Regions from separate parts of the Bacillus inaquosorum genome, predicted to be linked through region 1. Evidence: a T-box and tRNA genes for the amino acid it is inferred to sense, from the RefSeq annotation. Region 1 holds a T-box; the other holds one or more tRNA genes.
What was found. A T-box is a leader RNA that pairs with one kind of tRNA and senses whether it is charged. The one in region 1 lies ahead of glyQ (glycine--tRNA ligase subunit alpha), so its partner is inferred to be a tRNA-Gly.
Positions count from the first base shown of each region.

Region 2: it has a tRNA-Gly gene. The T-box ahead of glyQ (glycine--tRNA ligase subunit alpha) is inferred to sense a tRNA for this amino acid. The anticodon was not compared.

Region 1 is NZ_CP096592.1:2,578,515-2,583,421, reverse strand. Features, by position in the region: gene era (GTPase Era) at 1-715, shown strand, start outside; gene M1M80_RS12955 (YqzL family protein) at 859-1,002, shown strand; gene recO (DNA repair protein RecO) at 1,039-1,806, shown strand; T-box leader at 1,846-2,021, shown strand; gene glyQ (glycine--tRNA ligase subunit alpha) at 2,104-2,991, shown strand; gene glyS (glycine--tRNA ligase subunit beta) at 2,984-4,907, shown strand, end outside.
Region 2 is NZ_CP096592.1:638,336-643,242, forward strand. Features, by position in the region: gene M1M80_RS03305 (glycoside hydrolase family 26 protein) at 1-131, shown strand, start outside; gene M1M80_RS03310 (manganese catalase family protein) at 197-1,051, opposite strand; tRNA gene M1M80_RS03315 (tRNA-Arg) at 1,386-1,462, shown strand; tRNA gene M1M80_RS03320 (tRNA-Gly) at 1,476-1,549, shown strand; rRNA gene M1M80_RS03325 (16S ribosomal RNA) at 1,712-3,261, shown strand; rRNA gene M1M80_RS03330 (23S ribosomal RNA) at 3,431-4,907, shown strand, end outside.

The sequences.
Region 1 (4,907 bases):
AGGGATTCATAAGCCTAAGCATAAACTTGGGGACTTTATGATGAAAGTGGCGCAAAATACATTAAAAGAAGTCGATCTGATCTTGTTTATGATCAATGCAGAGGAAGGCTACGGGAAGGGCGACGAATTCATCATTGAGAAATTGCAGAAGATGTCTACGCCTGTATTTTTAATCGTAAACAAAATTGACAAAATTCATCCTGATCAATTGCTTCTGTTAATTGACGAATACCGCGGACGTTATCCTTTTAAGGAAATTGTTCCGATTTCTGCTTTAGAAGGAAATAATATCGAAACATTGCTCGCCCAGATTGAAGCATATTTGCCGGAAGGGCCGCAATTCTATCCAAGTGACCAGGTAACTGACCACCCGGAGCGCTTTATCATTTCTGAATTAATCAGAGAAAAGGTGCTGCATCTGACGAGAGAAGAAATCCCGCACAGCATTGCGGTGGCCATCGAATCCATAAAAGGGCAGGACAACGGTTCTGTGCATGTAGCGGCAACGATTGTGGTCGAACGTGATTCTCAAAAAGGCATTGTGATCGGGAAAAAAGGAAGTCTGCTGAAAGAGGTCGGAAAAAGAGCGAGAGCGGATATTGAAGCACTGTTAGGCTCCCGTGTCTACCTTGAATTGTGGGTCAAAGTGCAGAAAGACTGGCGCAATAAAATGTCCCAGCTTCGCGATTTTGGCTTCAAAGAGGACGAATATTAATCTCTTGCTGTGTCATTATCTCACAGGAACAGGGATGCATTAGCAAATTTTGTTTAACATGAAATGGAGGACATCTGGTCAAGATAAAGGTAAGAATTTGGAGTTTAGGTAAGCTAGTTTAACTACAGAAAGGTGGGTTTCTTGTGTTGAATTTTACCTGGAACGTATTTTCTCAAACAGGAAATGTTGATACGTATCTTCTTTTTAAAGAGCTGGAAAAAGAGAACATGGAAAGACCCGAAGAACTAGAAGATGAGCTAGCCCGATTTGATTATCCAATTTTATAAACCTCTTGGCCGCTCCTGCTTTAGGAAGGTGCGGAAATGCTGACAAAATGTGAAGGAATCGTTCTTCGCACAAACGATTACGGAGAGACGAATAAAATCGTTACTTTACTGACAAGAGAACACGGAAAAATAGGTGTTATGGCAAGAGGCGCCAAAAAACCGAACAGCCGTTTATCAGCAGTCAGCCAGCCCTTTTTGTATGGTTCATTCTTAATGCAAAAAACAACGGGCCTCGGAACGCTTCAGCAGGGTGAAATGATCCTCAGCATGAGAGGCATCAGGGAAGATTTGTTTTTAACCGCATATGCTGCGTATATTGCTGAGCTAGTCGACAGAGGCACAGAAGAAAAAAAGCCAAACCCTTATTTGTTTGAATTCATTTTAGAATCGTTTAAACAGCTGAATGAAGGAACAGATCCGGATGTCATCATCTTCATTGTTCAAATGAAGATGCTCGGTGTCATGGGGCTGTATCCCGAGCTGAATCACTGTGTGCATTGTAAAAGCCAGGACGGGACATTTCATTTCTCTGTCCGTGATAACGGGTTTATTTGCCATCGTTGTTTTGAAAAAGATCCTTACAGGATTCCGATTAAACCGCAAACGGCAAGGCTGTTGAGGCTGTTTTATTACTTCGATCTGTCGAGGCTGGGCAATGTGTCCTTAAAACAGGAAACAAAAGCTGAATTGAAGCAAGTGATTGATTTATATTATGAGGAATATTCAGGGTTATATTTAAAATCAAAGCGCTTTTTAGATCAAATGGAAAGCATGAAACATCTTATGGGTGAAAACAAAAGTTGACATCTGGTCCATCTTTTTATATGATCATTTATTATAAAATATGTTGCAGTGAGAGAAAGAAGTACTTGCGTTTACCTCATGAAAGCGACCTTAGGGCGGTGTAAGCTAAGGATGAGCGCGCAACGAAAGGCATTCTTGAGCAATTTTAAAAAAAGAGGCTGGGATTTTGATCTCAGCAACTAGGGTGGAACCGCGGGAGAACTCTCGTCCCTATGTTTGCGGCTGGCAAGCATAGAGACGGGAGTTTTTTGGTTGCTGCCGCAGTCATCTTATGAAGGAAAAGTGGAGGTGCTTGAAATGAACATTCAAGACATGATTCTAACCTTGCAAAAGCATTGGTCCAGTCAGGGCTGTGTGCTTATGCAGGCTTACGATGTAGAAAAAGGGGCCGGCACGATGAGCCCGTATACATTTTTGCGCAGTATTGGGCCTGAGCCGTGGAAAGTGGCTTATGTAGAGCCTTCCAGACGCCCTGCTGACGGACGATACGGGGAGAACCCGAACAGACTGTATCAGCATCATCAATTTCAGGTCATTATTAAACCGTCTCCTGATAACATTCAAGAGCTGTATTTAGATTCATTGCGCGCTCTTGGAATTGATCCGCTTGAGCATGATATCCGCTTTGTTGAAGACAACTGGGAGAATCCGTCTTTAGGCTGTGCGGGTCTAGGCTGGGAAGTATGGCTTGACGGAATGGAAATTACACAATTTACGTATTTCCAGCAGGTCGGAGGACTTGAATGTAAACCGGTTTCTGTAGAAATTACGTACGGAATTGAGCGTCTTGCGTCTTATATCCAGGATAAAGAAAATGTTTTCGACTTGGAATGGACGTCCGGCTTTACAGTGAAAGATTTATTCATGATGGCGGAATACGAGCATTCCGTTTATACGTTTGAAACGTCAGATGTCGATATGCTGTTCCAATTGTTCAGCACGTATGAAAAAGAAGCGATTAAGCAAATGGACAACGGACTTGTTCACCCTGCATATGACTATGTGCTGAAATGCTCGCACACCTTCAACCTGCTTGATGCCAAAGGTGCGATCTCTGTTACCGAACGGACAGGCTATATCGCAAGAGTGCGGAATTTAGCGAGAAAAGTAGCAAAAACCTATTATGAGGAACGAGAAAAACTAGGGTTCCCAATGCTTAAAGGGGAGGGTTCTTCTCATGAGTAAACAGGATTTACTTTTAGAGATCGGATTAGAGGAAATGCCGGCGCGCTTTTTGAATGAAAGCATGGTTCAGCTTGGTGAGAAGCTGACAGGCTGGCTTACAGAAAAAAATATTAATCACGGTGAAGTAAAGCTCTTCAATACACCGAGACGTCTCGCTGTCTTTGTAAAAGATGTAGCAGAAAAGCAGGCTGATATAAAAGAAGAAGCGAAAGGGCCTGCGAAAAAAATTGCTCTTGATGCAGACGGCAACTGGACAAAAGCGGCGATCGGCTTTTCAAAAGGCCAAGGCGCGAATGTGGAAGACCTGTACATTAAAGAAGTGAAAGGCACAGAGTATGTATTCGTGCAAAAATTCCAAGCCGGCCAAGAAACGAAATCGCTTCTTCCGGAACTGAGCGGCTTAGTTACGAGCTTGCATTTCCCGAAGAACATGCGTTGGGGAAATGAAGATTTGCGTTATATCCGGCCAATCAAATGGATTGTTGCTTTATTTGGACAGGATGTCATTCCATTTTCTATCACAAACGTTGAGTCTGGACGGACAACACAGGGACACCGTTTCCTTGGACATGAAGTGTCAATTGAATCACCTTCAGCTTATGAAGAGCAGCTGAAAGAACAGCACGTTATTGCTGATCCTAACGTCCGGAAACAAATGATTCAATCTCAGCTGGAAGCGATGGCTGCAGAAAACAATTGGAGCATTCCAGTTGACGAAGACCTTCTTGATGAAGTGAATCATTTAGTAGAATATCCGACAGCTCTTTACGGTTCATTTGAATCTGAGTTTCTGTCAATTCCTGAGGAAGTGCTTGTCACGACAATGAAAGAGCATCAGCGCTACTTCCCTGTCAAAGACAAGAACGGTGATTTGTTGCCTCACTTTATCACAGTCCGAAACGGCAACAGCCACGCGATCGAAAATGTGGCCCGAGGCAATGAAAAAGTGCTGCGCGCGCGTTTATCTGATGCTTCATTCTTCTACAAGGAAGATCAGAAACTAAACATTGATGCAAACGTGAAGAAGCTTGAAAACATTGTTTTCCATGAAGAGCTTGGTTCTCTTGCTGATAAGGTTAGAAGAGTCACTTCAATCGCAGAGAAGCTTGCCGTTCGTCTTCAAGCTGATGAAGATACATTAAAACATGTGAAGCGAGCTGCTGAAATTTCTAAATTCGACCTTGTCACTCATATGATATACGAATTCCCTGAGCTTCAAGGAATTATGGGTGAAAAGTATGCGAGAATGCTTGGTGAAGATGAAGCAGTGGCTACGGCAGTCAACGAACACTATATGCCTAGATCAGCAGGCGGAGAAACGCCTTCTACTTTCATCGGAGCAGTTGTAGCAATGGCGGATAAGCTTGACACAATCACTTCATTCTTCTCTATCGGTGTTATTCCGACCGGTTCTCAGGATCCTTACGGGCTGCGCCGCCAAGCGAGCGGTATTGTTGCAATTCTTCTTGACCGCAACTGGGGAATTTCGTTTGAAGAGCTGCTTACTTTCGTACAAACCGATAAAGAAAATGAATTGCTGGATTTCTTCACTCAGCGCCTGAAATATGTCTTGAATGCTGAACAGATCAGACACGATGTCATCGATGCCGTGCTGGAAAGCTCTGAGCTTGAGCCATACTCAGCGCTGCATAAAGCACAAGTGCTGGAACAAAAACTTGGTGCGCCGGGCTTTAAGGAAACAGCGGAAGCTTTAGGCCGAGTGATTTCTATCAGCAAAAAAGGAGTCCGCGGAGACATTCAGCCTGATCTATTTGAAAATGAATACGAAGCAAAACTGTTTGATGCCTATCAAACAGCGAAGCAAAATCTGCAGGAAAGTTTCAGTAAAAAAGATTACGAGGCGGCCCTTTCTTCACTTTCAGCCTTAAAAGAACCGATCGATGCATACTTCGATC
Region 2 (4,907 bases), 1.9 Mb from region 1:
ACTTTCTGGCTTGGAATGATGGGTGGAGCCCAGCTGAAAATAAGGGTGCTTCAGCTTTATATAATGATCGCTGGACACTCAATAAGGGAGAGATATGGAACGGTGATTCTTTAACGCCTATCGTTGAATAAATACGATGCATTGTCACACTTTAAGAAGGTGCCCAAGAAGTTTCTTGAGCACCTTTATACTCTAATCAGGCATTCATATCGCCTAACCCAGGACTGTGTTCATTTGGCATTTCCGGAAGCATTGGTACAGGGAACCCTGCCGGAGGCTCTATTACTTGTAACTCTCCGCCATTTCTGCTCGGAGATGTTCCTTGATAGATTTCGCCGATTCTTGTCTCATCCAATCTGAAATTAAATTGTGCATTGTGATAGCCTAATTCGACATATTTTCTGCACTCAGGATATTTATTAATGTCGTAATTCGGCACAGGCAAGAGCTTAGCCCACTCAACGCCCAATGTCTCGAGCGCTTTCGCAAACGCATTCTGGTGAGCATTGTCGCGTACAATCAGGAAAGCAAGTGTCTCCCGAAACGTCTGATTAGAACTCATTTCATAAATCCTTGTTTTTTGCAGCACTCCTGTTGACTCAAGAAGCAAGTTATCCAACAGGTCGGTGATTAAGTTTCCGTGGTTATACACCCATGACCCATTCCACGGATTGCCCCCTGCATCAACAGGAAGGGAACTTTGCGCCCCGATAATATAATGATGAGGATTAGCATGTTTAATCGCTTCATCAAGTGGTGCCTGATCTGCACCTTGACTGCCGACACCTGCACCGCCTGATTCATCTAATAAAGCATTAATTGTGTTTTGCACCAGTTCAACGTGGGCAATCTCCTCTAAAAAAATGCCACGGAGCAGATCGCGGTACTGTTTCTGTTTTCCTCTGAAATTAGAGCTTTGGAAAAAATACTGCATCATCGTACGCATTTCACCGTAATGTCCGCCTAATATTTCCTGCAGCACCTTAGCGGCTGCCGGGTCTGGCTTGTCCGGCTTAATGATATTTATCAGTTCTTCTTTGTAGTAATACATAACACGCCTCATTTCTTTTCTAGTGATTGATTTCTTATATCCTTTGTAAAGGGAGATAAAATATACGCATATCTAAGCCCGTAAAAGAATTCAATAAAAAATATAGAAAAAGTATTGACCGCAGAAATTACACATGGTATATTATTAAATGTCGCTGATGAACAGCACACAACAACACGAAAAACAAAAAAGTTTTTCTAAGGTGTTTACAAGTTTTTAAAAATGTGTATAATAAGTAAGGTCGAATTAAAAAGTTTCGAACTTCAAAAAACATTTTAAAAAACTTCTTGACTTCAACATCAAATGATAGTATGATAGTTAAGTCGCTTGATAAGCGCCCGTAGCTCAATTGGATAGAGCGTTTGACTACGGATCAAAAGGTTAGGGGTTCGACTCCTCTCGGGCGCGCCAATAAAAATACCACGCGGGTGTAGTTTAGTGGTAAAACCTCAGCCTTCCAAGCTGATGTCGTGAGTTCGATTCTCATCACCCGCTCCATTGTTGAATGATCTTTGAAAACTAAACAAGACAAAACGTACCTGTTAATTCATTTTTAAATAAATCGCACAGCGATGTGCGTAGTCAGTCAAACTAAGGCCTGCACGATGCAGGTCACACAGGTGTCACCGCAGGATGCGGTGGACTTAACCTGTGATCCATTTATCGGAGAGTTTGATCCTGGCTCAGGACGAACGCTGGCGGCGTGCCTAATACATGCAAGTCGAGCGGACAGATGGGAGCTTGCTCCCTGATGTTAGCGGCGGACGGGTGAGTAACACGTGGGTAACCTGCCTGTAAGACTGGGATAACTCCGGGAAACCGGGGCTAATACCGGATGCTTGTTTGAACCGCATGGTTCAAACATAAAAGGTGGCTTCGGCTACCACTTACAGATGGACCCGCGGCGCATTAGCTAGTTGGTGAGGTAACGGCTCACCAAGGCAACGATGCGTAGCCGACCTGAGAGGGTGATCGGCCACACTGGGACTGAGACACGGCCCAGACTCCTACGGGAGGCAGCAGTAGGGAATCTTCCGCAATGGACGAAAGTCTGACGGAGCAACGCCGCGTGAGTGATGAAGGTTTTCGGATCGTAAAGCTCTGTTGTTAGGGAAGAACAAGTACCGTTCGAATAGGGCGGTACCTTGACGGTACCTAACCAGAAAGCCACGGCTAACTACGTGCCAGCAGCCGCGGTAATACGTAGGTGGCAAGCGTTGTCCGGAATTATTGGGCGTAAAGGGCTCGCAGGCGGTTTCTTAAGTCTGATGTGAAAGCCCCCGGCTCAACCGGGGAGGGTCATTGGAAACTGGGGAACTTGAGTGCAGAAGAGGAGAGTGGAATTCCACGTGTAGCGGTGAAATGCGTAGAGATGTGGAGGAACACCAGTGGCGAAGGCGACTCTCTGGTCTGTAACTGACGCTGAGGAGCGAAAGCGTGGGGAGCGAACAGGATTAGATACCCTGGTAGTCCACGCCGTAAACGATGAGTGCTAAGTGTTAGGGGGTTTCCGCCCCTTAGTGCTGCAGCTAACGCATTAAGCACTCCGCCTGGGGAGTACGGTCGCAAGACTGAAACTCAAAGGAATTGACGGGGGCCCGCACAAGCGGTGGAGCATGTGGTTTAATTCGAAGCAACGCGAAGAACCTTACCAGGTCTTGACATCCTCTGACAATCCTAGAGATAGGACGTCCCCTTCGGGGGCAGAGTGACAGGTGGTGCATGGTTGTCGTCAGCTCGTGTCGTGAGATGTTGGGTTAAGTCCCGCAACGAGCGCAACCCTTGATCTTAGTTGCCAGCATTCAGTTGGGCACTCTAAGGTGACTGCCGGTGACAAACCGGAGGAAGGTGGGGATGACGTCAAATCATCATGCCCCTTATGACCTGGGCTACACACGTGCTACAATGGACAGAACAAAGGGCAGCGAAACCGCGAGGTTAAGCCAATCCCACAAATCTGTTCTCAGTTCGGATCGCAGTCTGCAACTCGACTGCGTGAAGCTGGAATCGCTAGTAATCGCGGATCAGCATGCCGCGGTGAATACGTTCCCGGGCCTTGTACACACCGCCCGTCACACCACGAGAGTTTGTAACACCCGAAGTCGGTGAGGTAACCTTTTAGGAGCCAGCCGCCGAAGGTGGGACAGATGATTGGGGTGAAGTCGTAACAAGGTAGCCGTATCGGAAGGTGCGGCTGGATCACCTCCTTTCTAAGGATATTTACGGAATATAAGACCTTGGGTCTTATAAACAGAACGTTCCCTGTCTTGTTTAGTTTTGAAGGATCATTCCTTCGAAACGTGTTCTTTGAAAACTAGATAACAGTAGACATCACATTCAATTAGTAAGACAAGATATCACGTAGTGATTCTTTTTAACGGTTAAGTTAGAAAGGGCGCACGGTGGATGCCTTGGCACTAGGAGCCGATGAAGGACGGGACGAACACCGATATGCTTCGGGGAGCTGTAAGCAAGCTTTGATCCGGAGATTTCCGAATGGGGAAACCCACCACTCGTAATGGAGTGGTATCCATATCTGAATTCATAGGATATGAGAAGGCAGACCCGGGGAACTGAAACATCTAAGTACCCGGAGGAAGAGAAAGCAAATGCGATTCCCTGAGTAGCGGCGAGCGAAACGGGATTAGCCCAAACCAAGAGGCTTGCCTCTTGGGGTTGTAGGACACTCTGTACGGAGTTACAAAAGAACGAGGTAGATGAAGAGGTCTGGAAAGGCCCGCCATAGGAGGTAACAGCCCTGTAGTCAAAACTTCGTTCTCTCCTGAGTGGATCCTGAGTACGGCGGAACACGTGAAATTCCGTCGGAATCCGGGAGGACCATCTCCCAAGGCTAAATACTCCCTAGTGACCGATAGTGAACCAGTACCGTGAGGGAAAGGTGAAAAGCACCCCGGAAGGGGAGTGAAAGAGATCCTGAAACCGTGTGCCTACAAGTAGTCAGAGCCCGTTAACGGGTGATGGCGTGCCTTTTGTAGAATGAACCGGCGAGTTACGATCCCGTGCAAGGTTAAGCAGAAGATGCGGAGCCGCAGCGAAAGCGAGTCTGAATAGGGCGCATGAGTACGTGGTCGTAGACCCGAAACCAGGTGATCTACCCATGTCCAGGGTGAAGTTCAGGTAACACTGAATGGAGGCCCGAACCCACGCACGTTGAAAAGTGCGGGGATGAGGTGTGGGTAGGGGTGAAATGCCAATCGAACCTGGAGATAGCTGGTTCTCTCCGAAATAGCTTTAGGGCTAGCCTCAAGGTAAGAGTCTTGGAGGTAGAGCACTGATTGGACTAGGGGCCCCTACCGGGTTACCGAATTCAGTCAAACTCCGAATGCCAATGACTTATCCTTGGGAGTCAGACTGCGAGTGATAAGATCCGTAGTCGAAAGGGAAACAGCCCAGACCGCCAGCTAAGGTCCCAAAGTATACGTTAAGTGGAAAAGGATGTGGAGTTGCTTAGACAACCAGGATGTTGGCTTAGAAGCAGCCACCATTTAAAGAGTGCGTAATAGCTCACTGGTCGAGTGACTCTGCGCCGAAAATGTACCGGGGCTAAACGTATCACCGAAGCTGCGGACTGTTCTTCGAACAGTGGTAGGAGAGCGTTCTAAGGGCTGTGAAGCCAGACCGGAAGGACTGGTGGAGCGCTTAGAAGTGAGAATGCCGGTATGAGTAGCGAAAGAGGGGTGAGAATCCCCTCCACCGAATGCCTAAGGTTTCCTGAGGAAGGCTCGTCCGCTCAGGGTTAGTCGGGACCTAAGCCGAGGCCGAAAGGCGTAGGCGATGGACAACAGGTTGATATTCCTGTACCACCTCCTCACCATTTGAGCAATGGGGGGACGCA